4 regions of the Pseudarthrobacter sp. S3 genome follow, and region 4 is predicted to be linked to each of the others. Evidence: riboswitches for the same ligand, from Rfam matches in the RefSeq annotation. Region 4 holds a riboswitch; each other region holds the start of a gene.

Region 1 (7,773 bases), 1.3 Mb from region 4:
GCCGGTCGGACCCGGCGGGCCACGGCCGGCCTACGACGACCAGACGTAGACACCGGTGCGCGCGGCGTCATCGATCGAGTTCGCCAGCTCGGCGACCTTCTTGACGTACGTCCGGGCCTCGGCCACGCCGAAGGGCATGTCATCCTGGGCGGCCCACTTTTCAGCGACGTCATCCAGGACATTACCCTCCCCCTCAGTCTCATAACTGAGCAGGTCGGCCAGCGCACGCACCATGGCCGGCGGAACCCCGAGAAGGGAATCACTCGCCACGTCCACCATGGCCAGTTCATAGTCCGCGCCGCCGGCGTGCACCGCAGCACCGGCAAGATCGCCGAGCTGCTCGATTTCGAAATCGCTGATTCCGGGAATCCGCAGACCCTCGCCCGCCGGGGAGCCGCCCGCATCCAGGACGACGGCCCGCTTCAGCGCGGCATCGTGAGTGGAAACAAAAATTTCAGTGAAGCCCATGGGAACAGCCCTTATTCCGTCGACGGTGCGGCCCGGAAGGGCTGCATCAGGTGCCGCCCCGTCCGTTCAGAATCAGCCTAGTACAAGGCAGGCCGCTCTTTTGGCATCCGCACTCAGCGGACGGCGACACGGATATTGTTGCGCCACGGGTCCTCGAAGCGAAGCACGGCGCCCGTGTGGTGCGAGGCTACACCGGCGACCATCAGGCGGTCGGCGAGCGCTCCGACGTCATCCCCGGAAGGGACCTCGATGAGCACTTCGCCCAGGCCCAGGGTGTCCCTGCGGGGACCGGCTCCGCGGCTGTTCCAGACGTTCATGGCCATGTGGTGGTGATACCCGCCCGCCGAGACAAACAGCGCCTGCCCGTGCCAGCCGGCGGTCTTTTCGAAGCCCAGCGTGCCCACGTAGAAATCGTGCGCTGACTGGACGTCGCCCACCTGGAGGTGGACGTGGCCCACGCCGGCTTCGCTAGCCCGCTGGCCGGCCACGGATTCCTGGGTCAGGTGCTGCTCGAGGTAGCGCTGCGGCGGCAGTGCCCGGCTGTCCATCACTACAGCCTTCCCATTCCAGGACCAGTTTTCGCGGGGTCTGTCCCAGTACAGTTCGATGCCGTTGCCTTCGGGGTCATTGAAGTAGAAGGCCTCGCTGACGAGGTGGTCGGCGCTGCCGGTGAAAGACCGGGGTTCGTATTGGGCCGCAGAGGCCACCGTGGCAGCCAGCGATGCCTGGTTGTCAAAGAGCAGCGCGGTGTGGAACAGCCCGGCCTCTCCCCTGCCAGGAAGGATCAGCGAAGGGGCGGCCGCGAGATGGACGAGCGGGCGTTGAAGGCGGCCAAGGTAGACGCCGCCGTCCTCTTCGGCCACAACCTCCAGGCCGAGTGCGCGCTGGTAATAGTCGGTCATCAGCTTCATGTCGCCCACCTTGAGCATGACGGTGCCCATGGAGAGGTCGGCGGGAAGGAGATCCCGGCTGGTGGCTTCTGCAGTCATTGAACGCTCCCGGTCCGTTGGCCTTCGGGGCGAAGGCGGCCATGCCACTAATTTACTTGAAGCTTCAATTTAATTCAAGTGGTTGGAGGGGCAGATTGCGACCCCGGTCCCGTGATTGCCGTCACCTGGCCGCCCTCGGCCTGTGGTAGTTTCGAGTTGACCACACGGGAGCCCTTGTAAGGGCTGAGATCGGGCTGACGCTGCCTGCGACCGTTGAACCTGTCCGGGTAATGCCGGCGAAGGAAGTGAGTATTCATTGAATACACAAGAAACACAGCTGATCCCTGCCCAAACTGACGCCGACCAGGATCAAACGTTCCAGCCTGAAACCCAGTCACTGAAGTCCCACTCACTGGCGTTCATCACTGATGACGCCACCGGAATCCGGGTTCCCGTGACCGAGATCGCACTGGAACCGTCGCCGAACGGCTCGGCGAACGGGCCTTTCCGGACCTACCGCACGGCCGGGCCGGGCAGCGATCCGGTGGTGGGCCTTAACCCGTTCCGCTCGGAGTGGATCACCGCCCGCGGCGACACCGAGCCCTACAGCGGACGGGAACGGAACCTGCTCGACGACGGCAAGTCGGCCGTGCGGCGCGGCGCAGCCTCTGCGGAGTGGAAGGGGGCACAGCCGGTGCCCCGCCGCGCCGTCGACGGCCGGAACGTCACCCAGATGCACTACGCACGGCAGGGTGTGGTGACCACGGAGATGCAGTTCGTTGCCCTTCGCGAGAACTGCGACGTGGAGCTTGTCCGAAGCGAAGTCGCTGCCGGCCGCGCCATCATCCCCAACAACATCAACCACCCGGAATCCGAACCGATGATTATCGGCAAGGCGTTCCTGGTCAAGATCAACGCAAATATCGGCAACTCCGCGGTGACCAGCTCCATTGCCGAGGAAGTGGACAAACTCCAGTGGGCCACCCAGTGGGGCGCCGATACGGTGATGGACCTCTCCACCGGCGATGACATCCACACCACGCGGGAATGGCTCATCCGCAACTCCCCCGTGCCCATCGGCACGGTGCCCATCTACCAGGCCTTGGAGAAGGTCAATGGCGAGGCCAACGCACTGACGTGGGAAATCTTCCGGGACACCGTCATTGAGCAGTGCGAGCAGGGCGTGGACTACATGACTATCCACGCCGGTGTGCTGCTGCGTTACGTGCCGCTGACGGCCAACCGCGTCACCGGCATCGTCTCAAGGGGCGGTGCGATCATGGCGGGCTGGTGCCTGGCCCACCACCAGGAAAACTTCCTCTACACGCACTTCGACGAGCTGTGCGAGATCTTCGCCAAGTACGACGTCGCGTTCTCCCTGGGCGACGGACTGCGCCCGGGAGCCACCGCGGACGCCAACGATGCCGCCCAGTTTGCGGAGCTGGACACGCTCGCGGAGCTTACGCAGCGGGCGTGGGAATTCGATGTGCAGGTCATGGTGGAGGGTCCCGGGCATGTCCCGTTCCACCTGGTGCGCGAGAACGTGGAACGCCAGCAGGAGCTCTGCAAGGGCGCCCCGTTCTACACACTGGGGCCGCTGGTCACGGACATTGCCCCGGGCTACGACCACATCACGTCCGCCATCGGCGCCACCGAAATCGCCCGGTACGGCACCGCCATGCTTTGTTACGTCACGCCCAAGGAGCACCTTGGCCTGCCGAACAAGGACGACGTGAAGACCGGGGTGATCACCTACAAGATCGCCGCCCATGCAGCCGACCTCGCCAAGGGCCACCCCGGCGCCCATGAACGGGACGACGCCCTGTCCAAGGCCCGGTTCGAGTTCCGCTGGCGCGACCAGTTCGCGCTGTCCCTGGACCCCGTCACGGCGGAGGCCTTCCATGACGAGACTCTGCCCGCCGAACCGGCCAAAACCGCACACTTCTGTTCCATGTGCGGCCCGAAGTTCTGCTCCATGAAGATCAGCCAGGACATCAGGGACGAATACGGTTCCGCAGATTCGCAGGCGGCCATCGCCGAGGCCTACAGCGGGATGCGCGAAAAGAGTGCGGAGTTCCTGGCCGCCGGCGGGAAGGTCTACCTCCCGGAGCTTCGGATTCCGGCCGGGAGCTGACGGCTCAGGAAGCCTGAACCGAGCGTGACCTGCCTACGGCGGCGATGAACGACCGGATGGCACGGTCACCTTCGACAGAGTCCTGGGGCCGGTGTCCTCCCGCAGCAATGCGGTGCAGGGCACCGGTTTCCTGCAGATATCCGGCGATCTCCTCGTAGAGCGGTTCCCAGCCGCCCGTCAGGACCATGGTGGGGACGCCCGGAACAATATGCAGCGGGGCCTCCCAGGACGGCGCCTGCAACCGGAGCCGGCGCGCCGACCGTTTTTCCTCCGGCGTGGCGGGCTCCTGCAGGTCTGCCGCGAACATTCTCCGCACGAACTCACGCTGGAAATCATCATCACTGAGTTGGTGCCGGGCATCGAACAGCGGTTGCATCAGCGCCCTGTGAGCAGACGTGGCCGGCTGTTCGGCGGTCAGAGACAAGCACGCCGGTTCAATCAGCGTCAGGGAAAACACCAGATCGGGGCGATCGACGGCGGCCATCATGGCCGCAATGGCACCCTCGGCGTGGGCCACAACATGGCCGCCGGCGGCACCGCGGCCGTCATCGGCCAGAGAGCTCAGGATGATGGCGGTGTCTTCGGCGAACGAGGACTCCAGGGGCTCAGCAACGGGGTCAAAGCCGTGCCGCCGCAGGAACAGGGCGTCGTACGTCAGCGCCATCCCGTGCTGACGCGTCCACGCCGCCGCACCGAAAGGTCCGGCGCCGTGCACGAACACTACCCGCTGTTTGAACATGACCCAACCCTATTCCACGGCGCCGACATCCCGATTGGGCAGCAGTATGTGTCGGCGTGAGTGCTCAACACAACACCTGCAGCTACCCGGCCCGGCGGGGTGGTTACTTGCCGAGGAACTTGTCGAATCCCTTGGGCAGGTTCAACTGCGAAGGGTCGAAGTCGCCACCCTGCTGGCCGAACGACGCCCCCGTGGGGAGAGCTTTCGCCGCGCCGGCCCGACGGGCTTCGGCGTCCTTGAGCTCCTGGGCAGCCTTGGCAGGGTTGCCTGAGCGGGCCTTCTTCTTCGGGGCGTTCTTGCCGCCCTTCCGCGCGCTGCCGGGGCCGCCCATGCCGGGCATCCCCGGCATTCCGGGCATACCGCCGCCCTGGGCCATCTTCTTCATCATCTTCTGGGCCTGGCCGAAGCGCTCCAGCAGGCCGTTGACCTCGGACACGTGCACGCCTGAACCGCGGGCGATGCGTGCCCGGCGGGAGCCGTTGATGATCTTCGGGGCGACTCGTTCGTGCGGCGTCATGGATCGCACGATCGCTTCGACCCGGTCAATCTCGCGCTCGTCAAAGTTCTCCAGCTGCTCGCGGATGTTCTGCGCACCGGGCATCATCATGAGCATCTTCTTCATGGAGCCCATGTTGCGGATCTGCTGCATCTGGGAGAGGAAGTCATCCAGGGTGAAGTCTTCCTGGTCGGCGAATTTCTTCGCCATCCGGGCGGCTTCGTCCTTGTCCCAGTTCTTCTCGGCCTGCTCAATCAGAGTGAGGACGTCACCCATGTCCAGGATGCGGGAGGCCATGCGGTCCGGGTGGAACAGCTCGAAGTCATCCACGCCTTCGCCGGTGGAGGCGAACATGACCGGCTTACCGGTGACCGACGCGACCGACAATGCGGCACCACCGCGGGCGTCGCCGTCGAGCTTTGACAGCACGATTCCGGTGAAGTTCACACCCTCGTCAAACGCGACAGCCGTGTTCACGGCGTCCTGTCCGATCATGGCGTCAATCACGAACAGCACTTCATTGGGGACGATGGCGCGGCGGATCTGGCTCGCCTGCTCCATCATCTCGGCGTCAACGCCAAGGCGCCCGGCGGTATCAACAATCACGACGTCGTGCAGCTTCTGGCGCGCTTCGTCGACGCCGGCGCGGGCGACGGCGACCGGGTCACCGGCGGGGTGCTCCAGTTCCGAAGTGGCTCCGGGGTGCGGCGCGAAAACGGGCACGCCGGCACGCTGGCCCACAACCTGGAGCTGAGTGACGGCATTGGGCCGCTGAAGGTCACATGCCACCAGGAGGGGGCTGTGACCTTGAGCCTTGAGCCATTTGGAGAGCTTGCCCGCGAGGGTGGTCTTACCGGCACCTTGGAGGCCAGCCAGCATGATGATGGTGGGTCCGGACTTGGCCAGGCGGATGCGGCGGGTCTCGCCGCCGAGGATCTCAACGAGCTCCTCATTGACGATCTTGACGATCTGCTGGCTGGGGTTCAGCGCCCCCGAAACCTCTGCCCCGAGGGCACGCTCGCGGATGCGGGCCGTAAATTCACGCACCACGGAAACGGCGACGTCGGCATCCAGGAGGGCGCGGCGGATTTCCCGGACTGTGGCATCAACGTCGGCCTCAGTGAGGCGGCCCTTGCCACGGAGATTCTTGAAGGTTGCTGTCAACCGGTCAGAGAGTGAATTGAACACGCGCCGCGCACTTCTTTCAGTGGATTTACAGGGGGGACTCGACTATCTAGGGTACCAAGTCGGGCTTGCCGGATGGCATGCTGGCAGGGTGACGAGCCAAACAAGTGTAAAAACCCTGCTCATTCTCGGCGCCTCAGGCGATCTGACCGGCCGCCTCCTGCTGCCGGGACTGGCCCGGTTGGTGGCTACCGGCCGGACTGATGGCCTGACCCTGGTGGGCGCCGGATCCGACGCCTGGACGCCGGAACAGTGGCGTACCCGGGTCCACGAGGCCTTCGCCCCAGCTGCGGAGGCCGCCAACACGGTTGGAAAAAAGGCGCTCACCGCCTTGGCTAAGGCCACCGCTTACCACCAGCTTGATGTTACGGCGGAAGGAGCCCTGGCGGGACTGTTGGCCGGGCTGGACGGCCCCACCGCGATCTATTTTGCGTTGCCTCCCCATGTCAGCCAGCTGGCCTGCGAGTCGCTGCACCGTGACCAGGTTCCGGCCGGAACACGGCTGGTCATGGAGAAGCCTTTCGGCTCCAGTGAAGCCTCCGCCCGTTCCCTTAACCGCACACTCGCTGCGCTGGTGCCGGAGGACCACATCCACCGGGTGGACCATTTTCTGGGGAAAGCCACGGTGCTGAACATCCTGGGCCTGCGCTTTGCGAATAATTTCCTGGAACCCGTATGGAACCGCGAGCATGTGGAAAAGGTCGAGATCATCTTCGACGAGGACCTGGCGCTGGAGGGCAGGGCGCGGTACTACGACAATGCCGGCGCCCTGCGCGACATGATCCAGAGCCACTTGCTGCAGATCATGGCGCTCATGGCCATTGAGCCGCCGGCCACCCTCGGGGAGCGGGACCTCCGGGACGCCATCGCGGCCGTGCTCCGCGCCAGCAGCATCAGCGCCCCTTACGCAAAATCCACGCGCCGGGCCACGTATACGGCGGGTTCGATTGCCGGCAGGAAGGTCCCGGACTATGTGCGGGAAGAAGGCGTGGACGCATCCCGTGGGACGGAGACCCTGGCGGAAGTCCGCGTGGACATCGATAACTGGCGATGGAAGGGGGTCCCTTTCATTCTGCGTTCGGGCAAGGCCCTCGGTGTGCAACGGAAGGAGGCCGTGGTCACCTTCCGGCCCGTGCCGCACCTTCCGGCGGGCTTCACCGGCGTGGACTCCCCTAACCGGCTGCGGATCGGGTTCGGGCCGGATACGCTGGCCTTCGACGTCGACGTCAACGGTCCCGGCAGCATGTTCAGCCTGAGCCGCGCAACGCTGAATGCGGAGCTGAGCGCTTCTGAGCTGCTGCCCTATGGCGAAGTGCTCGAGGGCGTCCTGAGCGGTGATCCGCTGCTCTCGGTGCGCGGTGACACAGCGGAGGACTGCTGGCGGATTCTTGAGCCGGTGCTGAAGGCCTGGCAGCGGGGCACGGTGCCGCTGGAAAAGTACGACGCCGGTTCGGCCGGTCCCGCCGGATGGCCAGGTTCCGCGGCGGTTGAGTAGGCCAGAACAAACAGAGCGGGCAGGGAACCTTGGAGGTTCCCTGCCCGCTCTTTCGCCTGGATCAATGGACTTCCGGAACAGCTAGATGGCGGCGACGCCGCGTTCGCCGGTCCGGACCCTGACGGCTTCGAAGACGTCCACGGTCCAGACTTTGCCGTCGCCCGCCCGGCCGGTGTTGGAGCTGGCGATGATGACGTCCAGGATGTCATCAGCCTGTTCCTCCGTGGCGAGGACTTCAACCCGGATCTTGGGCAGGAGGTCCACGTTGTATTCCGCTCCGCGGTAGACCTCCGTGTAGCCGCGCTGGCGGCCGTAGCCGCTGGCTGC
Region 2 (7,773 bases), 960 kb from region 4:
GACGGCGTCGTCCGGGACGGTGCCGTCAAACGCCGTGTAGCTGGCGCCGCGGAACAGCATGCCGGCGGAGTGCAGGATGGCCAGTTGCCGGGGCACTGTCGGATCAAGGCTGCGGAGGTATTCGCCGTAGCTGATTTTGCCGTCCCACGGCTTGCCCAAGGCCTCGGTCTGGAGGCGGAAGTGGCGCAGTGAGCGCTCGTCCGGCGCCGGCATGGTGCGCAGGATGCCAACTTTTCCCGCCAACATGAGGTTCGCCGCCGACATTCCGGTCATCAGGGAAATCTGGGCGTTCCAGTCCTCCACCGGAAGCTGCGGTGCCGCGGCAATCCGGTAGCCGCCGTCGGGCAGTTGCACGATTTCCTGCTCAGGCATGTTCAGGCTGGCGCCGCCACGCTGCCGCTCCAGTTCAACCCGTTTGAGCCCCACTTCCTTCAGGAGCTGCAGCACGGGAGCGGGCGTCCCGGCGTCGAGTTCGGCCTGGACTCCCTTGTAGCTCAGCTTGGCCCTGCTGCGGATGGTGGCCCTGCGGATACTCACCGTGGAGACCTGTGCGGTGTTGTCCAGCCCGAACTCCCACACGTAGGCGGAACAAAGCTGCCCGGCCAGGAGGCTGCCGGCTCCTTCGCTGATGACCTCAGGGTGCAGCGGGATCCGGCCGTCCGGGGCGTAGAACGTTTGGCCGCGGCGCCGGGTCTCTGCATCCAGCACGCCGCCGGGGCGGACAAAGGACGGCACATCAGCGATGGCATAGAGCACGCGGTAGCCAGCGTCCGCGCGCTCGATGAACAGCGCCTGGTCCAGGTCAGTGGAGGACGCCGGATCGATGGTGAGGAAGTCCACCTCTGTCAGGTCAGCGCCCGGCAACTCGTGTGCGGCCACCGCCGCTTCCGCGTCCCGGACCGCCTCCGCCGGGTAGGTTCCGGGAAGTTCCAGCTCGGTCCGCAGGGCGCTCAGTGCCGCCGCGAGCTCGTTGGTCTGCTCGTGGACATTGGGGGCCAACCGATGATGTGACACGAAAATCAGGTTAGCCCGATTTGCATGGATCGTGCACGCCCACGGTCCGCCACGCGGGGAATTGTCAGGATGCGCCTGCGTCCAGGGCCGCCACGAGTGCTGCAGCCGCCGCTGCGGGATCGGGGGCCTCGGTGATGGCACGCACCACCACAATCCTGCCGGCACCGGCCTCCACTACCTGCTCCACGTTGCCAAGATCGATGCCTCCGATGGCAAACCAGGGCAAGGTGGCCTGGGCGCCGCCGGCAGCGCGGACTGCTTCGGCAGCGTACCGCACCAGCTCAAGGCCGACGCCGGCCCGGCCGGGCTTGGTGGGAGTGGCCCAGACCGGTCCGACGCAGAAGTAGTCCAGGCCGCGTTCGGACGTCAGCCCGCCGGACAGCCGGATGGCGCCTTCGATCTGTTCGGCGGTGTGCGTGGACAGCCCGACCGCTGTGGGTGCCCCAAGCAGGGCGCGGGCGGAAGCGACCGGCAGGTCTTTTTGCCCGATGTGGAAGACGGGGGCGCCGGACAGCATAGCGACATCTGCACGGTCATTGACGGCCCATAACTTTGCGTGGCGTTCGGCCGCGGCCTGAAGCACGGCCAGCAGCTCCAGCTCCTCCGCCGCCTCGATCGCCTTGTCGCGGAGCTGGATGATGTCGACGCCGCCGGCAAAAGCCGCGTCCACAAACTCGCCAAAGTCGCCGCGGTCACGGCGTGAGTCGGTGCAGAGGTACAGCCGGGCGCTGTGCGGGAGGCCCGGGCCTATGCCGCCGGTGGGATCTGTTGAGATCGAGGATTCGGGTGTGGAAGAGCTGGCTGAGGGCGTGCCTGCAGCGGCGAAGGATTGCGAGTTCATGGAAACCAGCCTAATTCCCCTAAACTGGGCAGGTACTGCGGGAGCCCGTTGCAGCCGTCACAAAGCGGCCGGGCTGAGAGGGCGTCAGAGCCGACCGCTTGACCTGATCCGGCTAGTACCGGCGTAGGGAAGGAACCATATGCCCCCCGCAATAAGCAGCCCGCCTGAGACTGCATCATTCCGACCGGACCCGGTGCTGCTCGCCGACGTGGCGGTCATCGGCGGTGGAGTCATCGGCCACGCCATAGCCTGGGAGGCCCGGCGGTCCGGCCGTTCCGTTGTGCTGATCGATGACGCGCCCGGGAGAGGCGCCAGCTGGGCAGCCGCCGGCATGCTGGCACCTGTAAGCGAACTCCACTATCAGGAGGGAGACCTCCTGGAGCTGATGCTTGCATCCTCCGGCCTGTGGCCCGGTTTCGCGGCAGACCTCGCCCTGGCAGGGGCTGGCGAGACCGGATACCTGACGACGCCGACCCTCGCCATCGGCGCGGACGCCGCGGACCGCAGGGCGCTGATGGACCTCCGGGCCGTACAGCAGGCCAGCGGCCTGGTGGTGGAACCCCTGACTGTCCGTGAGGCCAGGTCCAGGGAATCCCTGCTCAGCCCGGCCATCTCCTGTGCCCTGGACATCCCCGCAGACCATCAGGTGGATCCACGGAAGCTGGTGGCGTGCCTCCAGGAAGTCCTGGCCGTCCACGAACCGGGAGCAGAAACCGCCGTGGCCGGTGCCCGCGGGGGATTCGCCGTTGACCAGCGGGCCGCTGCCGTTCTTTGGGAGGACGGACGCATCTGCGGCGTGGCGCTCGCTGACGGCGGAACTGTCCACGCCGGGGAGACGATTGTGGCCAACGGATTGGCGGCGGGGTCGCTGGAAGGCCTGCCTGCTGGGCTGCACCTGCCCCTGCGACCCGTCTACGGTGACATCCTGCGCCTTGCTGTTCCGGAGCACCTGCGTCCGCTCCTCACCTCGACAGTCCGCGGAATAGTCCATGGTGTGCCGGTCTACATCGTTCCCAGAGGGGACGGCACGGTGGTGATCGGGGCGACGCAACGGGAGGACGCGCTCGCCGGGACAGGCGATGGTGCTGTCTCGGCCGGCGGCGTCTACCAGTTGCTGCGTGACGCCCAGGTCCTGGTGCCGGCCGTCTCGGAGCTTGAACTCCTGGAATGCACGGCACGGGCAAGGCCGGCGACCCCGGACAACGCGCCGCTCCTGGGCCGCGTACCGGTTTCCGCACCAGGAACGGGAAACCAGGAGAGCATGGAGAACATTGCCGGGCTGATTATTGCCACCGGGTTCTTCCGTCACGGAGTGCTCCTTGCTCCGGCGGCGGCAGCGATCTGCCGGGAATTGCTCGACGGCCGGACGGATCCTCGTTGGTGGGCGCTCAACCCGGCGCGCTTTTCAAGACAGCACCGCACAACCGGCACACAGTCCCCACCCAAGGACATCAGCAACATGAAGGACCTCGACCCTCAGAAGGAATCAGCATGAACATCACCCTCAACGGCTCGCGCCATTCCGTGGCGGACGACGCCTCCATCACCACCCTTATCAGTCAGATCACAGGCCGCCCCCTCGCAGCCAACGGTCAGGCGACAGACGGGCAGAAACTCGGCGTCGCCGTCGCCCATAACTCCGAAGTAGTACCCCGCAGCCAGTGGTTCGTCACGGCGCTCGCCGAAGGTGACGACGTCGAACTGGTCACAGCAGTCCAGGGAGGCTGACACCATGACAGTAACTAGCAACATCAGCTCACAGAACCTGCCCGAAGCCGCTGACAGGCTGATGATCGACGGCTTCGAGCTCGGCTCCCGCCTCATCATGGGCACCGGGGGAGCCCCGAGCCTCGACGGGTTGGGCGCTGCCCTGCTGGCGTCCGGAACCGAACTGACCACCGTGGCCATGAGGCGCTATTCGCCAGCCGAATCGGGGTCCCTTTTCCAGCTCCTGGTGGACCACGGGATCCGGATCCTGCCCAACACTGCAGGCTGCTTCACCGCCCGGGACGCGGTTATGACGGCGGAACTCGCCCGCGAAGCGCTGGAAACCGACTGGCTCAAGCTGGAAGTCATCGCCGATGAACAGACCCTGCTGCCGGACGCCGTGGAGCTGGTGGACGCCACGGAACAGCTTGTAAACCGCGGCTTCAAAGTGTTTGCCTACACCAACGATGACCCGGTCCTGGCCCTGCGGCTGGAAAACCTGGGTGCTACCGCGGTTATGCCGCTCGGAGCGCCCATCGGCACCGGCCTGGGAATCCTGAATCCACACAACATCGAACTGATCGTCTCGCGCGCCTCGGTGCCCGTGGTGCTGGACGCAGGCATCGGCACGGCATCCGACGCCGCACTGGCCATGGAACTTGGCTGTGACGCCGTGCTGCTGGCGACCGCGGTCACGCGTGCGCAGAACCCGGCACTCATGGGGGAGGCCTTCAAACACGCCGTCATCGCCGGTAGGCTGGCGAAAGCGGCCGGCAGGATTCCGCGCCGCGAGCACGCTTTGGCGTCATCGGCCATGGAAGGCCGGGCAGAGTTTCTCTAGGCCTTCTCCTCCAGGCCGGGCGCCGTCGGCAAAGGCCGCGGCGGGCTCACCAGACGAGCCAAGGAGGCCGCCATGGCCGGCAAGCATGACACACTCACACGCGAGCGGGTCGAGGCCGTCCTCGCCGCGCTGCCTGGCTGGCAGTACCGGCAGGGCGGGCTCGTTGCTGTCTATAAGACGCCGACGGCGGCCGCTGCACTCGAGCTGATTGCCGCCGTCGGACGCCTGGCCGAAGACCAGAACCACCACCCGGACCTTGACTGGCGCTACAACAAGGTCCATCTCCGCTATACGTCCCACGACGCCGGCGGCGAGGCCACTGAACGGGATGCCACTGCGGCGGCGGCCGTGAGTGCTGCTGCCGCCCGGCTCGGTGCTACTGCCCAGCCGGTGGCTTAAAGGACGGTGACCACCACCCTGCTGGGTGGTGGTCACCGTTCTATAAGAAATTGCCTACAATTTGAGCGCCTGCGTCAGCCGCTGAGTATCGTGGCCTTCGCGGATCCGCCCGAGGTAGATGACCGTCCCGATGGCAGCGACGGTGCCCAGCGCCATGGGCAGGACCCAGGGAATCCACGTCAGGCCCGGCTGGTAGCCGAATCCTGCCGCGATAAATATGATCCAGCTGACCGCACCCACCGCAACGGCAACCCCTGCGGGCAACCCCGTCCCATACCGGGTGTGGCGCTTGTCATTGGCCCAGACAATAAAACCTGCGGCCGCTGCGACCAGGACAACGATGGTCAGCGAAAGCATCTAATCTCCTCGGAAAGCAGCGGCCAACCGCCAAGGCGGCCAGCTGCGGATCTGCTAGAACTGGCCGAAACCGACCTTGCGGGCCTCTTCGGCGCCGATTTCCACGTAGCCCAGGGCGTTGCCGGGAATGATGATGATGCGGCCCTTGTCGTCCTTGAGGCGGAGTTCGGTGCCTTTGGTGATGGCTTCTTCAACAACCGTGGCTACAGTGTCTGCATCCTGAGCCGATTCCAGGACGATTTCGCGGCCAATGTTCTGAATGCCGATCTTAATTTCCAACAGGGGGCCTCCCAGCCAATCAAAGTTTCTTTGGGTTCTCTTATTTGTAGTCTAGGACTCTTTGGGGAAGCGAGAGATTCCGCGCCAAGCTAAACGGTAAATGAGGTCGCTGGCCACATCGAGGTCCAGGTTCCCATCCGTTTCAAGCCAATACCGTGCGCTGACCTGGGCCATTCCGGCCAGGCCGCGCCCCAGGAGCTGTGCTTCCAGGTGCGGCAGTTTGGTGTCCTCGGCGATCACGCGGGCCACAGCATCCGCGAACGTCTTGTTGAATGTCTCGAGGCGTGAACTGACATCGGGATCGTTGATGAGGTCCGATTCGAAGACCAGGCGGTGCGCTTGGTCATCGCTGGCGATGAAGCGGTAGTAAGCACGCATCACGGCCTGCACGCGTTCGTCGTTGTCATCGGTGGAACTCAGGGCCCCGAGCATCAGATCCGTCAGCGACGCGAGATGGCTGTCCAGCAGTGCAAGATACAGCTCGCGTTTGGACGGGAAGTGCTGGTAGAGCACCGGTTTGCTGACATGCGCCGTCTCGGCGATCTCATCCATGGCCGCGCCGTGGTAGCCGTTGGCGACAAAAACCTCCTGGGCCGCCGCGAGAAGCTGTGCCCGGCGCTCATCCCGGGGAAGCCGGGCGGACCGCTGGCCGGCGGTCCGTTGAGGTGCGGCCGGTTCGGGGGCGGCCGGTTCGGGGGCGGCCGGTTCGCCGCCGGACGCCCGGTCAGCCCGTGCTTCATGGACCACAGTTGCCCTACTTTCGCTTGCCGTTACCTACACAATACTGCGCGGTAATATGACCTGGCGGCATCTCGGGGCATACATTGGGGTATGGCTTCGACTTTGACCGCAAATGATTCCCCTGTCTCGTTTAAACCGCTCGTGGAGCCCGCCGGTGAACTGACGCCGGCCGAGGTGGAACGCTACTCGCGGCACCTCATCATTCCCGAAATCGGAGCGGTGGGGCAGCGGCGGCTGAAGAACGCCAAGGTGCTGGTCATTGGTGCCGGGGGGCTGGGTTCGCCGGCGCTGCTCTACCTGGCGGCGGCGGGTGTGGGAACCCTGGGAATCGTCGACGACGACCACGTTGACCTGAGCAACCTCCAGCGCCAGGTGATCCACGGTGTGGCCGACGTTGGACGGCCCAAGATCGAGTCCGCACGGGACGCCGTCGCCGCACTGAACCCGCTCGTGGAGGTCCGGCTGCACAACGTCAGGCTGGATGCCTCCAACGCACTGGAACTGTTCGCAGACTACGACCTGATCTTGGACGGGGCGGACAACTTCGCAACCCGCTACCTGGTCAACGATGCCGCCGCCATCCTCGGCAAGCCCTACGTGTGGGGATCGATCTTCCGCTTCGACGGCCAGGTCAGCGTGTTCTGGGAAAAGCACGGACCCACCTACCGGGACCTTTACCCAGAGGCCCCGCCGGCCGGGTCTGTGCCCTCCTGCGGCGAGGGCGGCGTCTTCGGCATGCTCTGCGCTGCCGTGGGATCACTCATGGTGACCGAGGCAGTCAAGCTGATCACCGGCGTCGGGCGTTCACTCCTGGGCCGGTTGGCACTGTTTGATGCCCTGGGCGGCAGCTGGCGCGAGATCCGCGTGTCCAAGGACCCGGCAGCGGCCCCCATTACGGAACTGACGGACTACGAAGCCTTCTGCGGCATCACCCCTGCTGCTTCCGCAGACACCGAGCACACGGTAACAGCAACCCAGCTTGCCACCATGCTGGCGTCCCGTAAGGCGGGCCTGAAGGACTTCGAGCTGGTGGACGTCAGGGAAACCGGCGAACGTGACATTGTGAGCATCGACGGCTCGGTGCTGATCCCGCAGGGCAGGATCCTCGCGGGGGAGGCTTGGGCGGAACTCCCGCAGGACAAGGACATTGTGTTCCACTGCAAGGCGGGCACACGGTCAGCCAACGTGCTGGAAGCTGCGCGAAAGGCAGGCTACCAGCGGGTCAGCCATCTTGACGGCGGAATCCTGGCCTGGGTGCGCGACGTGGAGCCGCAGAAGCCGGTCTACTAGCCGGTTGCTCTATCACTTTTGGTCCCTAAAACGTTCGGTTGAGAGCCAAAACTGATAGAGCAACGGGCGGGCAGGTCAGGCGGTTTCGAAGCCTAGGTGGTCCACGGGGCACTCTGCCTGCGCTGCCGTAGCGGGCTGCTCCACGGTGATGCCGTAGAGCGTTTCGAGCGCCGACACGTAGTCGTCCTGCTGGCCGTTGGCCGCCAGCTCACGGGCACGGACGGTGGGCACGTGCAGCAGCTGCTTGACCATCCGGCGGAGGGCGAATTCCACTTCCTCGGCGGCGGCCGTGCAGCCGTGGCGG
Region 3 (7,773 bases), 1.4 Mb from region 4:
GCATGGTGGAGTGCCTGGGCCGTGACCGGACCAAGCACCAGGTTGCAGAAGTGACGTCGCTGGGCCTCGTGCAGATGACGCGAAAGCGCATGGGTACCGGACTCCTGGAAGTCTTCGGGGAGCAGTGCGAATCCTGTGCAGGCCGCGGAATCGTCACCCACGACGACCCCGTAGAGCACCGCCGCGCCAATACCGTAGCCGCTGAGCACCATGTGCACCACGTGCAGCGGGTGGACAGCCGGCAGGAACCGCGCATCAACGATCAGCATGGTGACAGCATGCGCGCTGACACCATGCGCACCGACAGCCAGCGCCCGGACAGCCAGCGCTCGGACAGCCAGCCGGGTGGCCGCACTGACCGGAAGCGCCGCCGCGGACGTGGCGGCCAGCAACTGGAAACGGCACCGGCAGCGCCGGTGCAGATCCACACGGTCCACCCGGAACCCAGTGACGCCGAGCGCCACGCCAAGGCCGAGGCCACGCGGGCCGCGCTTGCGAACATTGCGGCCGCAGCCCACGCTGCGCACGTGCACGACGACGAAGTGGCTCGCGCATCAGCTGCGGCGGGACAAGCTCCGGCTGCACCAGTGCCGGCTTCGCGGCCCGAGATGGACTCCAATGGCCGTCCGGCCGCTGTGCTGACGTTCGGCGGCGAGCAGGTGGTGCTGCCGTTCGTGGCCCATCACGAGGACCAGCCGCACGCACCGGCCCTGACGCTTGACCGCCTCGCGGAGGCCTTCGCCCACCTTGGCGAGCCAGCCCCTGTCGTGGAAAACGAGCCGTCCGCAGTCCAGGCAGCTGCAAGCCAACCGGGCGAACCTGCCCGTCAGCACCAGCCGGCAGTGGCGGAGGAGGATTACTCCGACCACACCGAGGCGCCCCTCGCCCGCCGTCCCCGGCGGAACCGGAGCGCCAGCCGTGCCCAGGGCGCAGCCAACGCCACGTCTGTGGAGCATCACGAAGCCGGTCCGGCGGCTGCCGCTGGACACTCCCACGCCGCCAAGGCCCCGGAGTCCGTCAAGGTGGCTGAGAAGCCTGCGGCCATCAACGCGCCTATCATCCTCGGTGTTGGGGTTCCGGCCTCGGAGCTCTAACGAAGCAGCAGGGCAAGCCTCTACAACGGCGCCCGGACGTGTCTGTGAATCACAGGCTGCGTCCGGGCGTCCTGCGTTAAATCCCGAGGGACGCTAGGCTGGTGACTGACACGGGGTGCCGCGCAGAGAGCCGGCTGAGATCCACACCCGTTGAACCTGTCCGGCTAGCACCGGCGAAGGGATGTCTCCTTTGGCTTCAAGTTCTGTCCTTCCTCCTGCAACGCCCGCGGCGGTTCTGCCGGATATCTCAGCAAACCAGGGTGAGGTCCGGCCTGCGCCAGGCCGGTCTGGCAACGTCCAGGTGCTGCGTGACGTCCCGCGGGTGCTGTCCATTGCCGGATCGGACCCGTCAGGCGGCGCGGGCGTCCAGGCCGACCTCAAAAGCATTGCGGCTCTTGGCGGCTACGGCATGGCGGCCATCACTGCACTGACAGTCCAGAACACCCAGGGGGTGCAGGCGGTTCACGTGCCGCCGGCATCCTTCCTGGGCCAGCAGCTGGACGCCATCAGCGACGACATCACCATCGATGCGGTCAAGATCGGCATGCTCGGCGATGCTGCGGTGATTGGCGTGGTCCGGGACTGGCTGGAAAAGGCGCGTCCCGCCGTCGTCGTTCTCGATCCGGTGATGGTGGCCACGAGCGGTGACCGGCTGCTGCAGGAGTCTGCCGAGGCAGCTCTGCGGGAGCTGCTCCCGCTCGCTGACCTGATCACCCCCAACCTGGCCGAATTGGCCATCCTGGTGGGGGAGCCGCAGGCGCGGGACTGGCCTGATGCGCTCGGACAGGGGCAGCGGTTGTCCGCCGCGGCCGGTGCCACGGTCCTGGTCAAGGGCGGCCATCTCGACGGCGGTGCGTGCCCGGATGCCCTGGTCAACGCCGCCGGGCTGCTCGCCCAGGAGGTAGTGGAAGTGAGCGGTGACAGGATCCCAACCCGCAACAGCCACGGCACCGGCTGCTCGTTGTCGTCGGCTATGGCTACGGCCCAGGCCAGGCTGGGGAACTGGGAATCCGCGCTACGGCAAGTGAAGCCTTGGCTGGTCGGCGCACTGCAGGCCGCTGATCAGCTGGAGGTGGGCGGTGGCCACGGCCCCATCAACCACTTCCACCACATGAAACAGGTTCCGGCAGCCGGCGAATTCGCCCAGACGCTCCAGCGGGCGTCGGCGCCGGATCTTGCGGCCATCTACGGGCTGGATTTCATCCGCGACCTGGCGGGCGGCACGTTGGCTGAGGAAGAGTTCGGCTACTACCTTGCGCAGGACGCCATCTACCTGAACGGCTATTCGCGGGTCCTGGCCCGGGCCAGTGCGCTGGCGCCCACGGAAGCCGCGCAGACGTTCTGGGCAAAGTCTGCCCGGCAATGCCTTGAGGTCGAATCCGAGCTGCACCGCACGTGGCTGAGCACCAGGACGGTGGACTCCGCCCTTGGCCCAGTCACCAAGTCCTACGTGGACCACCTGCTGGCAGCCTCGGCCTCCGGCAGCTACGCGGTCCTCGTCGCTGCGGTGCTGCCGTGCTTCTGGTTGTACGCCGAGGTGGGACAGACCCTCCACGCGGAGTTCCTGGCCGCCGGTGCACCGAAGGAACACCCCTATGCCGACTGGCTGCGGGCCTACGCTGACGAGGACTTCGCGCAGGCCACCCGCGACGCCATCGCCTTGGCTGACGAGGCCGGCCGGAGCGCTTCCGCGGATGAACGTGCGGCGATGCTCGTGGCGTTCAGGCAGTCGTGCCGGTTCGAAGTGGAATTCTTCGACGCGCCGCGAATTCATTCCTGACAGTCAAGGGCCCGCGTGGCCTGTACGATAGTCAGGCACGGTTTCGGATTGTCAGTGCAGTACCTGCTTATGGGTCCTAGCACAGACAACCGACCGTAACCAGCCTCATTTGCGGCCGAAGGCAAAATTAGCGTATTCTAGATCTTCGGTGCTTACGCCAACACTTGGGTTACGACCCCACGGCGTTGAGGCACAGCGAGAACCCGGCCGATTATTGAATCGGGTTCAGCACGCAAATTTAGTAATAAACGTCGAGAGAAGTGAGTTCCCAAGTGGTGTACGCGATTGTCCGCGCAGGCGGCCGCCAAGAGAAGGTTTCCGTTGGAGACTTCGTTACCCTGAACCGCGTCCCCGGTGGAGCCGGCAGCACTTTTGAGTTGCCCGCACTGCTCCTGGTAGACGGTGACAAAGTCACCTCTGCTGCTGCGGACCTGGCCAAGGTAACGGTTACGGCTGAGATCCTCGAAGACCTCCGTGGTCCGAAGATCGTCATCCAGAAGTTCAAGAACAAGACCGGTTACAAGAAGCGCCAGGGTCACCGTCAGGAATTGACCAAGGTCAAGATCACGGGTATCAAGTAACTCTTCGTTACTGTTCAGGTTCTTCAGCAGATTCCCCAGAATTTAAAGGCAGGCATTTCAAATGGCACATAAAAAAGGCGCGAGTTCCACTCGCAACGGTCGTGACTCCAACGCCCAGTACCTCGGCGTCAAGCGCTTCGGTGGTCAGGTAGTTTCCGCAGGCGAGATCATTGTCCGCCAGCGTGGCACCCACTTCCACCCGGGCGCTGGCGTTGGCCGTGGCGGCGACGACACACTGTTCGCACTGGCACCGGGAGCCGTCCAGTTCGGCACACGCCGCGGTCGCCGCGTTGTCAACATCGTTGCTGCTGCAGCTGCAGAGTAACAAATAGTTCTGAAACGGTGGAGCGGGCCATTTGGTCCGCTCCACTATTCTTTTAACCGCATTACAATCATCTTGGCGCCCTTGGGCGTCCGGAAACAGCACTGAGGAGATCCACGTGGCGAGCTTTGTAGACCGGGTAGTACTGCACGTATCCGGCGGTACCGGCGGCCACGGCTGTGTCTCTGTTCACCGGGAGAAGTTCAAGCCCCTGGGCGGTCCCGACGGCGGCAACGGCGGCGATGGCGGTGACGTCATCCTGCGCGTTGATCACCAGACCACCACGCTGCTGGACTACCACCACGCCCCGCACCGCCACGCCACCAACGGTGGCCCCGGCATGGGTGATTGGCGCGGCGGCAAGAGCGGGGAAACCCTCATCTTGCCCGTACCGGACGGCACCGTGGTCAAGGCCAAGGACGGCACCGTCCTGGCGGACCTCGTCGGCGAAGGCGCCGAATACGTGGCGGCTGCCGGTGGTCTGGGCGGCCTTGGCAATGCCTCACTGTCCTCGCAGAAGCGCCGTGCCCCAGGCTTCGCCCTGCTGGGCATCGAGGGTGACACCCGTGACATAGTCCTGGAACTGAAGTCCATCGCGGACATCGCACTGGTGGGTTTCCCCTCTGCCGGCAAATCAAGCCTGATCGCGGCCATGTCTGCCGCGCGGCCCAAGATCGCTGATTACCCCTTTACCACCCTGATCCCGAACCTGGGTGTTGTCCAGTCCGGTGACGTCCGCTTCACCATTGCCGACGTCCCGGGCCTCATCGAGGGCGCCAGCGAAGGCAAGGGTCTTGGCCACCACTTCCTGCGCCACGTGGAGCGCTGCGCCGCCTTGGTACACGTACTGGACTGCGGCACGCTTGAATCGGACCGTGACCCGTTGGCGGATCTCGCCATCATCGAGGCCGAGCTGGAAAAGTACTCCGTAGACATGAGCTTCGCGGGTGCCGACGGCGAAGTGGTTCCGCTGAACCACCGCCCGCGCCTGGTCGCCTTGAACAAGGTAGACCTTCCGGACGGCAAGGACATGGCTGAATTTGTCCGCCCGGAACTCGAGTCACGCGGCTACCGGGTCTTCGAGATCTCGGCTACCAGCCACGAGGGTCTCCGCCAGCTGGGCTTCGCCATGGCGGAAATCGTCCAGGCCGCCCGTGCCGCTCTCGCGGCCGCCCCGCCCAAGGTCCAGCCGCCCATTCTGCGGCCCCGGGCTGTCAACGAATCCGGTTTCAAGATCCGCCGCGAGGAAAAGAACCTCGAGCCGCTCTTCCGCGTACTGGGCGACAAGCCCGTCCGCTGGGTCAAGCAGACCGACTTCACTAACGAGGAAGCCATCGGTTACCTCGCCGACCGGCTGGCTAAGCTCGGCGTCGAAAATGAACTGTTCAAGCAGGGCGCCACTCCGGGCGACACTGTGGTAATCGGCGAGGACGACGGCGTTGTCTTCGACTGGGAACCCACTATGATGGCCGGCGCGGAACTGCTGGCGGCGCCACGTGGCACCGACGTCCGCTTCGCCGACATTGGCGACAGGCCTACCCGCGGGCAGAAGCGGGACGAGCAGGTCGAACGCCGGGAGGCCAAGGCCGCCGCCCGCGCCGAACTCGAGGCAGAGCGCAAGGCCGGGATCTGGACCGAATCGGTCAGCGGCCGCCGCGCTGCCAAGCCGGTCACTGAAAGTGGACTGGGCGTTGAAGATGACGAGTGAGGCCACTGAAATGACCGAAAATTCCGCCGTAATCATCGAGGAACCCAAAGACGACCGCAGTGTGCTCGCCCGGGCCCGCCGGATTGTTGTCAAGGTAGGGTCGTCGTCGCTGACCAGCATCAAGGGCGGCATTTCGGAAGAGTCCCTCACCGCCCTCGCAGATGTTTTGGCCGCCAAACATAACGCCGGCGCGGAAATTATCCTGGTTTCCTCGGGAGCCATTTCCGCAGGGCTTGCCCCCCTCGGTCTGGTGAAGCGCCCGCGCGACCTCGCCACCCAGCAGGCCGCCGCCAGCGTGGGCCAGGGCCTGCTCATGGCGCGCTACACGCACGCATTCGGCGCCCACGGCGTCACCGTCAGCCAGGTGCTGCTGACTGCAGATGACCTCATGCGTCGCAGCCACCACGCGAACGCGTTCCGTGCACTGAACCGCCTCCTCAACCTCGGCGTGGTGCCGGTGGTCAACGAAAACGACACCGTTGCCACGCACAAGATCCGTTTCGGCGACAACGACAGGCTCTCAGCGCTAGTGGCCCATCTGGTCCGTGCTGACGCCCTGATCCTGCTGTCCGACGTCGACTCGATATACGATGGTCCGCCCGCCAAGGGCGCCAAGCGCATCTCCCAGGTGGACGGCCCCGAAGATCTTGAGGCAGTGACCATCGGGAAGCCGGGCAAGGCAGGCGTAGGCACCGGCGGAATGCAGACTAAGGTCGAGGCTGCCATCATGGCCGCCGATTCCGGCATCCCGGCGCTGGTCACCTCCACCGCGAACGCCGCAGCCGCCCTGGCCGGTGAAGACGTGGGGACCTGGTTCACCGTCAACAGCGGCCGGAAGTCCGTGCGGATGATGTGGCTCGCCCATCTGGCGCATGTCCAGGGCCGGCTCTTTCTTGACGACGGCGCCGTGCATGCTGTGCGGGACAATCGCTACTCGCTGCTCCCCGCCGGAATTTCATCGGTGGACGGCACCTTCGAAGCCGGCGACGCCGTCGAGATGGTGGCCGGCGACGGTACCGTCATCGCGCGCGGTTTGGTGAATTACTCTTCCGAAGAGTTGCCCCAGATGCTGGGCCGCTCCACAGTGGAACTGGGCGAGTCCCTGGGCCGCGGCTTCGACCGTGAGGTTGTCCATATCGACGACCTGGTGCTGGTCTGAGCGGTCCGCTCGCCTAGACTTGAAGGATGACTGAGGCACTGATTTCCCAAGCCCCTGGCACTTCCAACAATTCGAACGCGGTTCCTTCCGGGCCGGAACGGGGGAGTACCCCCACTCCGGCGGAGGTCGAGGCAGCCGTCCACATCATCGCTGACCGCTCACGGCAGGCTGCCCGCCAGATGTCCGGAGCCAACCGCGCCTTGAAGGACAGTGGCCTCCGGGCAATCGGTGCTGCACTGCTGGAGCGGAAGGACTTGATCCTGTCCGCGAACGCCAAGGATGTTGCGGCCGGCAAAGCCAACGGCACGTCGGCGGCCCTGCTGGACCGCCTCACCCTGACTGACACCCGGATCGACGGGCTCGTCGCTTCCCTGGAGAACCTGGCCAGCCTGCCGGATCCGGTAGGAAACGTCGTCCGCGGCCAGACCTTGCCCAATGGGCTGCGCCTGCGCCAGATCAACGTGCCCTTGGGAGTGGTGGCCGCCATTTACGAGGCCCGCCCTAACGTTACGGTAGATATTGCCGGACTTGGCCTCAAGAGCGGGAACGCCGTCATCCTCCGCGGCGGTACTGCGGCCGCTTTCACCAACGAAGCACTGGTCCAGATCCTCCGCGAAGCCCTGCACTCCGTCGGGCTGCCGGCGGACGCCATTCAGACTGTGGACCAGTTCGGCCGTGAAGGTGCGAATGCGCTGATGCGTGCCCGCGGCCGGGTTGATGTCCTGATTCCGCGCGGCGGCCGGGACCTGATCCAGTCCGTGGTGCTGAACGCCGCCGTGCCGGTCATCGAGACCGGTGAGGGCAATGTGCATATCTTCATCGATGAATCCGCCAGCGAGGACATGGCGGTGGAGATCCTCCTGAACTCCAAGACCCAGCGGCCCAGTGTCTGCAACACCGTGGAGACCCTGCTGGTCCATTCGAAGTCCACTGTGTTGCCCGCTGTGGCCGCCGCGCTGCGCGGTGCCGGCGTCACGCTCCATGCCGACGAGCGCATCCGGGCGGCCCTGCCGTCCTCTATTGAGTCCGAGCCGGCAACTGATGAGGACTGGGCAACCGAGTACATGGACCTGGACCTCGCCGTGGCCATGGTGGACAGCCTGGATGATGCCGTGAAGCACATCCGGAC
Region 4 (7,773 bases):
CATTCCTTACATACTCAGGGCTGCATATCGGCGGGCTCGCGGCCCTGGGGGCGGGACTCCTGCTATTGCCGCTGAAACCCTGGACCGGCATCACGGCGGCCGCCAGCGCACCGGTCTTCGCTGCCATCCTGGCTGGCACCAAGGACATTCCGCCGTTCGCCTTCTACCTGGTGGAAACCGCTGTGGGTGTCCAGCTGATGCGCTACGTGGAACCCCCGGCTCCCGCCGAGGACAACACGGACGCACTCCCCCGGCGTTGATGCTGAGGCCGGCGCGAACTGCGTCAGGGGAACGTTCAGGAGAGCTCAGGACTGGCGCACCCGCAGCAGCTCAGGGGCCTCGTCCTCCGCCAGCAACCCGGAGGTGCCGCGTATCGTTACTTCCACGGCGTGGGCAACCACGGCCCCCAGCCCGCCGTCGTCGGGTCCTGTTTTTTCCATTGCTGCGTCCCGGACCCTGCGCTGTTCGTTTGAGCCGGTGCCGCGGGCAATGATGTCCTCAACACCTTGCCGGGCCAAGGCGAGCTCGTCCTGCTCGGCGAGGACAGGCGCCAGATAATCAACCAAAGACCGTACGACGTCGACTGCGGGCGCCGGCCGGAAGGTCCCGAAATCCAGCAGCTCACCGCTCATGCCGCTGCTGCTCGCCTGCCACGCCGCCATCCGCAGCAGCACCGTGGGCACCGGGGCGGGATCCACGCCGGCGCGCCAATCGCGGCTCGCCGATTCGACCAGGGCCCGGACCAACACCGCAATCAGGGCAGCATCCTCGGCACGGAGGCAGACATCGGCCACCCGGACCTCTACGGTGGGGTGGTTCCGGGACACGCGCGCGTCGAAGTAGATCATGCCTTCGTCCAACAGCACGCCGCTGTCCAGCAGGCGCGTTACCACCCGCCGATATGCGGAATATGTCGTGAAAATTGCCGAGGGGCCGGACGTGGGCCAGCGGTTCCAGGCCTGGGTGCGGTAACTCTCGAATCCCGTGCGCACCCCGTTCCAGAACGGCGAGTTGGCGCTCAGGGCTGTGAGGACGGCAAGCTTGTCCCGGATCCGGTCCAGCACCGCCACGCCCTCGTCCTTGGACTCGATGAAAGTGTGAACGTGGAAACCGCAGGTCAGCTGCTCCTGCGCAGTCAGGCCGAAGCGTTCCAGCATCCGGGCATAGCGGGGGTCCGGGGTGGTGTGGCTGGCCAGGCCAAACGGAGAGGTGGCCAGCGCGGCCACCCTTGCCCCGTTTTTGGCCGCCGCCTGGTCCGCCAGCAGCCGGCCGGCCCGGATCTGCGGCAGCAGTTCTGCGTACTCGAGGCAGGGCCGGGTTTGGGTCTCGATCTGCTCAAGCTTCAGCTCGGCAGTCAGGCCTGTCCCGTCGTCGTGCGCGGTTTGGTCCGTACCTGCCATCACATAGTGGCGCTCCGGGGCGTCGTCGGCAGCCATCCGGCGGCCGGACAGCATCGCATCTGCCAGGGCAAGCGGCTCCCCCGTGTCCGGATCAACGATCAGGAGCTCTTCCTCGACGCCGAATGTGCGCATGCTTATATTGTGCGGCAACGGGCAAGGCCGTGGCAGTCCTGGAGTCGGCGGATTCTGCCGAGCGTCAGTCCTGGAAGTACTCCACCTTGGCGCCGATGGTGTTGAGCCGTTCCGCCAGGTCCTCGTAGCCTCGCTCGATCACGTAGATGTTCCGCAGCTCCGACACTCCCCGTGCCGCGAGCATTGCCAGCAGCAGGCAGGCGGCGGGGCGGAGTGCCGGCGGGCAGCCCACCTCGGCGGCCCGCCACTTCGTAGGGCCATTGACGTAGATCCGGTGCGGGTCCAGCAGCTGCACCTGGGCGCCGAGCCGGTTGAGTTCGGTGAGATAGATGGCCCGGTTCTCGTAGACCCAGTCATGGATCATGGTCTGGCCATGGGCGTTGGCGGCAATGACCGCGAAGAACGGCAAGTTGTCGATGTTCAGGCCGGGGAACGGCATCGGGTGGATCTTGTCCTCCGGAGCCCGCAACTCGGACGGTTTGGTAGTCACATCCACCAGCCGGGTGCGGCCGTTGCGCGCCACGTACTCACCGGAAATCTCCAGCTGCTGGCCCATCTGCTCCAGCGTGGCCAGTTCGATCTCCATGAACTCGATGGGGACGCGACGGATGGTCACCTCTGAGTTGGTGACGATGCCGGCGGTGATGAGGCTCATGGCCTCGATGGGATCCTCGGACGGGAAATATTCAATGTCGACGTCGATGAGCGGCTGCCCGGTGATCTTCAGGGTGGTGGTGCCCACGCCGTCGATCTTCACCCCCAGCATCTCGAGGTAGAAGCAGAGGTCCTGGACCATGTAGTTGGGGCTGGCGTTGCGGATGACGGTGGTGCCGCGGCGGTGCGCCGCTGCCATGATTGCGTTCTCGGTGACGGTGTCTCCGCGCTCCGTCAGCACAAAGGAGCGGTCATGGGTGTCCGCCGGCGGAGCCTGGACGGCGTAGAAACCGGCCGTGGCTTCCACTGAGAGCCCGAACTGGCGCAGCGCCTGCATATGCGGTTCAACGGTGCGCGTGCCCAGATCGCACCCGCCCGCATACGGCAAGCGGTATTCCGCGGATTCGTCCAGGAGCGGACCCAGGAGCATGATCACGCTGCGTGTGCGCCGCGCGGCGTCCACATCCATGGCGTCAAGGTCCAGGACGGCCGGGCGGCGGAGCTGGAGGTCTGTGTCGTTGAGCCACGTGCATTCGACACCGATGCTGGTCAGAACCTCGACGATTCGGTTCACCTCTTCAATCCGGGCGAGGCGGCGCAGGACGGTGGTGCCGCGGTTGATCAGGCTGGCGCACAGCAGCGCAACACCGGCGTTTTTGCTGCTGTTCACATCCACCGCCCCGGACAGGGTGCGGCCGCCCTCAATCCGCAGGTGCGTCATCTGTGGTTTGCCCACTTTGACGATGCTGCGGTCCAGAATTCCTTCGAGCCGCTGGATCATCTTCAGGCTCAGGTTCTGCTTGCCCTGCTCCATCCGGGCGACGGCGCTTTGGCTGGTTCCCAGCGCGCCCGCGAGCTGGCCCTGGGTCCAGCCTTTCTCGGTCCGGGCGTCCCTGAGTGTGGCGGCGATATGCTCGGCGGTTTTCTGAATCATATACAAGAAATATCACAAATGAGCTAATGCCAGAGTATTTGGCTCTCAAGTCACGGCGCGGCGGCAGAAATACCCGCCCCATGCGATATTCGATACACCGCACACTGCAGGCAGGACGCCCCCGCAGGATCGAGCTAACGCCAGACGAAGTTCCAGGTCCCCATCGCGGCCGCGGCAACCACGGCCGCCGCCGCGATCAGCACTCCTCCCGCCAGCACCCAGGCGTCCAGCGCCGAATAGGTGGATTCCCGGGCCCACGTCCGCTGCCCGGTGCCAAAACCGCGCGCTTCCATGGTGACGGCCAGACGGGATGCGCGGCGGATGGCCTGGACCAGGAGCCCAAAGCTCTGCCCGAGGGTAGCCCGCAGCCGTTGCAGCAGGGTGCCCTGCGAGCCCACCCCGCGGGCCCGCCGCGCCATGCCGATGGTCTGCCACTCCTCGGCCAAAAGTCCCACCAGGCGCATCGCGGCCAGCGTGCCGAGGACAAACCGGTGCGGCAACCGGGCTCGCTGTGCCAGCGCATCCGCGAGGTCAGTGGGGTCTGTGCACGTCATAAGGAGGATCGCCGGCAGTGCTATCGCGAGGCCGCGCAGCATGAAGCCAATTCCCAGCTGCAGGGAGCCTTCGCTGATGGACCAGATCCCGACGTCGAGCAGTACAGCGCCGCTATCGGCCGCGACGATCGCTGTGCTCCAGCCGCCCAGGGCTGCCGCGATGATGAGCGGCCAGCCGCGCTGCCACAACAGGCGCAGGGTAAGGCCAGCCAGCGGTAAGAGCGCCAGTTCCGCCGCAATCGCCACCGAGGCGGACACCCAGTCGATGGAGAGCGCCAGCACCAGCGTGATGAGGAAAACGACGGCGAACTTGGCCAACGGGTTGGCGCGCGTCAGCGGTGCCTGGTTGCCGCGGAGAGTCAGGGCATCCCTCATGCCGCACCCGCTTCCTGGCGGGCGCCGCCGCGTGAGGCCGGGCCAAGCCGCAGTTCGGCCCCGCCCAGGACGGCGCTGAATTCCTGGTCGTGGGTCACGGAAACTACGGAGGTCCCGGCGTCCAGCAGTTCGGAAAGGAACGATGCGAGCTCGGCCCAGGTGTTGGCGTCCTGGCCGAACGTCGGCTCGTCCAGCACCAGCACACGCGGGTGGGCCGCCAGGACGGTGGCCACCGACAGGCGCCGCTTTTCGCCGCCGGACAGTGTGTACGGATTGGCTTCCACCAGGTGCGTCAGGCGCAGCCGTTCCAGCAGCTCTTCGACCCGCTCCTCGCCATGGCCCAGATGCCGCGGACCGAACATCAGTTCGTCCAGCACCCGGCCGGTAACGAACTGGTGCTCGGGCTCCTGGAACACGGTTCCGATGCGGGAAATCAGTTGGTGGGCTTTCCATTTGAACGGATCGATCCCGGCGCCCGCGGAAAGCTCGACGGCGGCAGCCACCTTCCCGGCCACCGGCGCCAGCAATCCGGCGAGCGTCAGCGCAAACGTTGACTTCCCGGCGCCGTTGGGCCCCGTGATGGTGAGTGCGTGGCCGGAACGGACCTGGGCTGTGATGCCCTGCTGCACCGGCACCGGTGGGATGGTCCGGAAGCCGCGGCGCCGCGGACGCTCACGGGAGACTGCCAGGTCCGCGGCGGCCAGCAGCAGCTCACCGGAGCCTGCGGACGCGCGGCTCCGGGTTGCCGGAACATACCCCGGCACCCAGACGCCCGCACCGATCAGCATGTCCCGTGCGTCCGCGAGCACCTGATCCGGCGGCCCGTCCAGGAGGACAGCGGATGTAGCGGCCAAACTTCCTGCGGAGCCCGCAGCGGAGCCCGGCTGGAGCACCACAATCCGGTCAACCAGGTCCTTCCAGACGGACACGCGGTGTTCCACCACAACGAGTGTGGCGCCGGTTTTGTCCAGGCAGCGGCCCACAGCGTCCCGGACTTCCAGCACGCCGGCGGGATCCAGGTTCGCGGTGGGCTCATCCAGCAGGATCAGCCCGGGCCGCATCGCGAGGATCCCGGCCAGCGCCAGACGCTGTTTCTGTCCGCCGGACAGAGCCGACGTCGGGTGGTCCAGCGGGAGCCCGGCGGCACCTGGCCCGCCGTCGGCGTCCACACCAGTGCCATTGGCGTTCAAAACAGCGCCGGCCCCGGTACTTCGCAGCCCGACGTCGTCGAGCGCTTCATGGACGCGCCGCCAGATCTCGTCCCGTGGAACGGCGAGGTTCTCGGCGCCGAAGGCGACGTCGTCACCCAGGCGCGACAGAACTACCTGCGTTTCGGGGTCTTGCTGCATCAGGCCTGAGCGGCCGCGCTGCCCGCGGGGAACCACCCCGTCGATCAGCAGCGAACCGGTTTCGTCGGCGTCGTCTCCTTCATCCCCCAGCACCCCCGCGAGCGCGTGCAGCAGCGTTGACTTGCCCGCGCCCGACGGGCCCAGCAGCAGCACCCGCTCGCCGGGAGCGATGTCGAGGTCGAGCCCATGGACGGCGGGGGCGGAACGGCCGGCATGCCGCCAGCCCCAGCCACGGGCGGATACCGTGGCGGGGCGCACTCCGGAAGCGCCGGCGTCGGAAGCGGTCATCAGTTGAAGGCGGGCTCCGACGCTGCCTTCCGGGACGCGAACGAGCTCAGCACACCGGTCTTGGCCAGGCCGCGCGTGGCGATCCAGGACAGCGCGCCCGCAATCACCGCGCCGGAGATGGTGCAGAACACGATGTAGGCGAGCTTGTCGCCCGGCTCGTAGGCGATATTCCAGCCCCACGGCAGAAACGAGTCGTTGAGGCCGCAGAACAGCCCCGCCCCGGCACCGGCAAGTAGAGCGGCGATGAGGTTGTATTTCTGGTGCAGGGAGGATTTGAACCGGAAGTTGCCGTACACCAGCAGGAAGAACACCAGTTCGGCGCCCAGGCCCTGGAGGAGTCCGGAGATCAGCACCGTGGCGCCGTACTGCGAGCCCATGATGAGTTCGCCGGTGGCGGCCACAGTTTCGCAGAAGAGCGCCGCGCCGGGTTTGCGGATGATGAGCATGCCCAGCACTGCCGGGATCATCCAGCCGCCGGCGATCAGGCCGGTCAGCGGGGGGTAAACGGCATTCATCGGTGCGGAAACGATGCCGGCGGCTTGGGACCACGCCCAGAAGATCACGCCGCCGGTGATGGCGATGAGCGCCGCCACCACGATGTCCACAACACGCCAGGTATTGCCGGTCTTTTTGAATGCTGCAGTTGTCATATTGTCCTCCTGAGGAACAGGAGGGGAAAGTGCCCCGGTAAGCGGCGCTGCCGCCGTTGCCGGACCCTTCGAGAACTCGACTCCCTTGCGCCGGTACTAACCGGATCAGGTTCGAGGGTCTGCGGCTGTCCGCACTCTCAGCGCCGGCCTGCGGGTCCCTGGCAATGCCAGTGATGTCCGACGGCGGCGCTCCCCTGTCGTAATAAATCTGCCCTGATGGGCGTGCTCCAGTTTACACCGCGGGCGGGGTAGATTGTGGGCCATGACTGCCAACAACCCGACTGTGACTGCGTTCAATCCCGATGCGACGGTGCCCCAGCCGGCGGGGCTGCTGGAGGCCCTGATCGCCCGCATCGAGGGCGAGGTCAGCGAGCTGCAGTTTCCCCATTTCACCAGGGATGATTCCCTCAACCTGGGGCTGCTGCTGGTGGAGCTCGGCAAATCGCGCCAGCTGCCTATCGCGATCGACATCACGAAGGGTGACCAGGTCCTTTTCCATGTTGCCCTGGACGGGGCCACCCCCGACAACGAGCACTGGATCCGGGCGAAGCAGCGCACCGCCGCCAGGTATGAGATCCCGTCGTTGCTGGTGGGCCTCCGCGGCCGGCTGCACGGCGGCCGGATCGAGGACCACGGCTGGTACGACGAAACCGTCTACGCGGCCCACGGCGGCTGCTTCCCGGTCTACGTCACCGGCGTGGGTGCCGTAGCCACGGTGACGGTCTCGGGCCTGCCCCAACAGCAGGACCATGATCTCGTGGTGGAGGCCCTGCGGGAGATTCTGGAGTCGATGCGGCCGGGTTAGGCTAAAGGCAGTCCCGGATCCGCTCACAAGGAGTTCAACGAATGAACCTGTTCATCAAGCTGCTCGGCACTGCAATCAGCCTCGGCGCCGGATTCGTCGGCACCAAGATGGTCAATACCGTGTGGGAAAAGTCCACGGGCCGGAAGCCTCCCACCGGCAAGGATGAAGACACCCCCACGAGCCTCCGCTCGGCGCTGACGTTCGCGCTTATTTCGGCCTCGGTCAGCACCATCATCCAGGTGCTGGCCAACCGCGGCACACAGCGGGCCATTACCCGCTTCGCCAAGTCCCAGGACATCGTCTAAGCGCACCACCAACCCATGAGTTTTTGTCCAGCTAAAGGCCTCCAACCGGCACTGACGCCGTGTTATCTGGACAAAAACTCGCGCGCGGGGCGGAACACTAGCATCGACGAATGAGGCTCAGCCCCGCCGGCCGCCGTCGTCCGCTTCATCCCGGGAGGAGTCATCCCGGGCGGATTGTGCCGCCTTCTGAACCACGGCGTCGAGTTCATCGGAGCTGAGCAGCTCGCGGTGCAGGTGCTTGGTGCGGTACCCGGCGCGGCCCACCATGTGGGCAGAAACCGGCACGGTCAGCAGCTGGAAAATCCAGGCCACGAGCAGCGCGGGCCA

What was found. A riboswitch is a leader RNA that binds a small molecule or an ion and turns the genes downstream of it on or off. The one in region 4 is predicted to bind thiamine pyrophosphate.
Region 1: another riboswitch for thiamine pyrophosphate. It lies ahead of thiC (phosphomethylpyrimidine synthase ThiC); the one in region 4 lies ahead of ACQCSV_RS18865 (ECF transporter S component).
Region 2: another riboswitch for thiamine pyrophosphate. It lies ahead of thiO (glycine oxidase ThiO); the one in region 4 lies ahead of ACQCSV_RS18865 (ECF transporter S component).
Region 3: another riboswitch for thiamine pyrophosphate. It lies ahead of thiD (bifunctional hydroxymethylpyrimidine kinase/phosphomethylpyrimidine kinase); the one in region 4 lies ahead of ACQCSV_RS18865 (ECF transporter S component).

The regions. Positions count from the first base shown of each region.
Region 1 is NZ_CP189583.1:2,608,147-2,615,919, forward strand. It holds gene ACQCSV_RS12535 (hypothetical protein) at 31-468, opposite strand; gene ACQCSV_RS12540 (VOC family protein) at 582-1,457, opposite strand; TPP riboswitch at 1,612-1,719, shown strand; gene thiC (phosphomethylpyrimidine synthase ThiC) at 1,714-3,531, shown strand; gene ACQCSV_RS12550 (alpha/beta hydrolase) at 3,536-4,270, opposite strand; gene ffh (signal recognition particle protein) at 4,374-5,954, opposite strand; gene ACQCSV_RS12560 (glucose-6-phosphate dehydrogenase) at 6,043-7,446, shown strand; gene ACQCSV_RS12565 (P-II family nitrogen regulator) at 7,528-7,773, opposite strand, start outside.
Region 2 is NZ_CP189583.1:2,951,466-2,959,238, reverse strand. It holds gene ACQCSV_RS14130 (RNB domain-containing ribonuclease) at 1-1,014, opposite strand, end outside; gene thiE (thiamine phosphate synthase) at 1,079-1,855, opposite strand; TPP riboswitch at 1,883-2,002, shown strand; gene thiO (glycine oxidase ThiO) at 1,995-3,350, shown strand; gene thiS (sulfur carrier protein ThiS) at 3,347-3,583, shown strand; gene ACQCSV_RS14110 (thiazole synthase) at 3,588-4,403, shown strand; gene ACQCSV_RS14105 (4a-hydroxytetrahydrobiopterin dehydratase) at 4,476-4,802, shown strand; gene ACQCSV_RS14100 (hypothetical protein) at 4,857-5,159, opposite strand; gene ACQCSV_RS14095 (DUF3107 domain-containing protein) at 5,214-5,438, opposite strand; gene ACQCSV_RS14090 (TetR/AcrR family transcriptional regulator) at 5,490-6,185, opposite strand; gene moeB (molybdopterin-synthase adenylyltransferase MoeB) at 6,270-7,469, shown strand; gene ACQCSV_RS14080 (glutamyl-tRNA reductase) at 7,545-7,773, opposite strand, start outside.
Region 3 is NZ_CP189583.1:2,519,591-2,527,363, reverse strand. It holds gene ACQCSV_RS12120 (Rne/Rng family ribonuclease) at 1-1,094, shown strand, start outside; TPP riboswitch at 1,196-1,293, shown strand; gene thiD (bifunctional hydroxymethylpyrimidine kinase/phosphomethylpyrimidine kinase) at 1,276-2,874, shown strand; gene rplU (50S ribosomal protein L21) at 3,147-3,455, shown strand; gene rpmA (50S ribosomal protein L27) at 3,517-3,780, shown strand; gene obgE (GTPase ObgE) at 3,896-5,485, shown strand; gene proB (glutamate 5-kinase) at 5,496-6,644, shown strand; gene ACQCSV_RS12090 (glutamate-5-semialdehyde dehydrogenase) at 6,671-7,773, shown strand, end outside.
Region 4 is NZ_CP189583.1:3,909,269-3,917,041, forward strand. It holds gene ACQCSV_RS18840 (hypothetical protein) at 1-260, shown strand, start outside; gene ACQCSV_RS18845 (glutamate--cysteine ligase) at 306-1,532, opposite strand; gene ACQCSV_RS18850 (UDP-N-acetylglucosamine 1-carboxyvinyltransferase) at 1,597-3,120, opposite strand; gene ACQCSV_RS18855 (energy-coupling factor transporter transmembrane component T family protein) at 3,255-4,049, opposite strand; gene ACQCSV_RS18860 (ABC transporter ATP-binding protein) at 4,046-5,686, opposite strand; gene ACQCSV_RS18865 (ECF transporter S component) at 5,686-6,336, opposite strand; TPP riboswitch at 6,401-6,542, opposite strand; gene ACQCSV_RS18870 (heme-degrading domain-containing protein) at 6,599-7,141, shown strand; gene ACQCSV_RS18875 (DUF4235 domain-containing protein) at 7,183-7,446, shown strand; gene mnhG (monovalent cation/H(+) antiporter subunit G) at 7,564-7,773, opposite strand, start outside.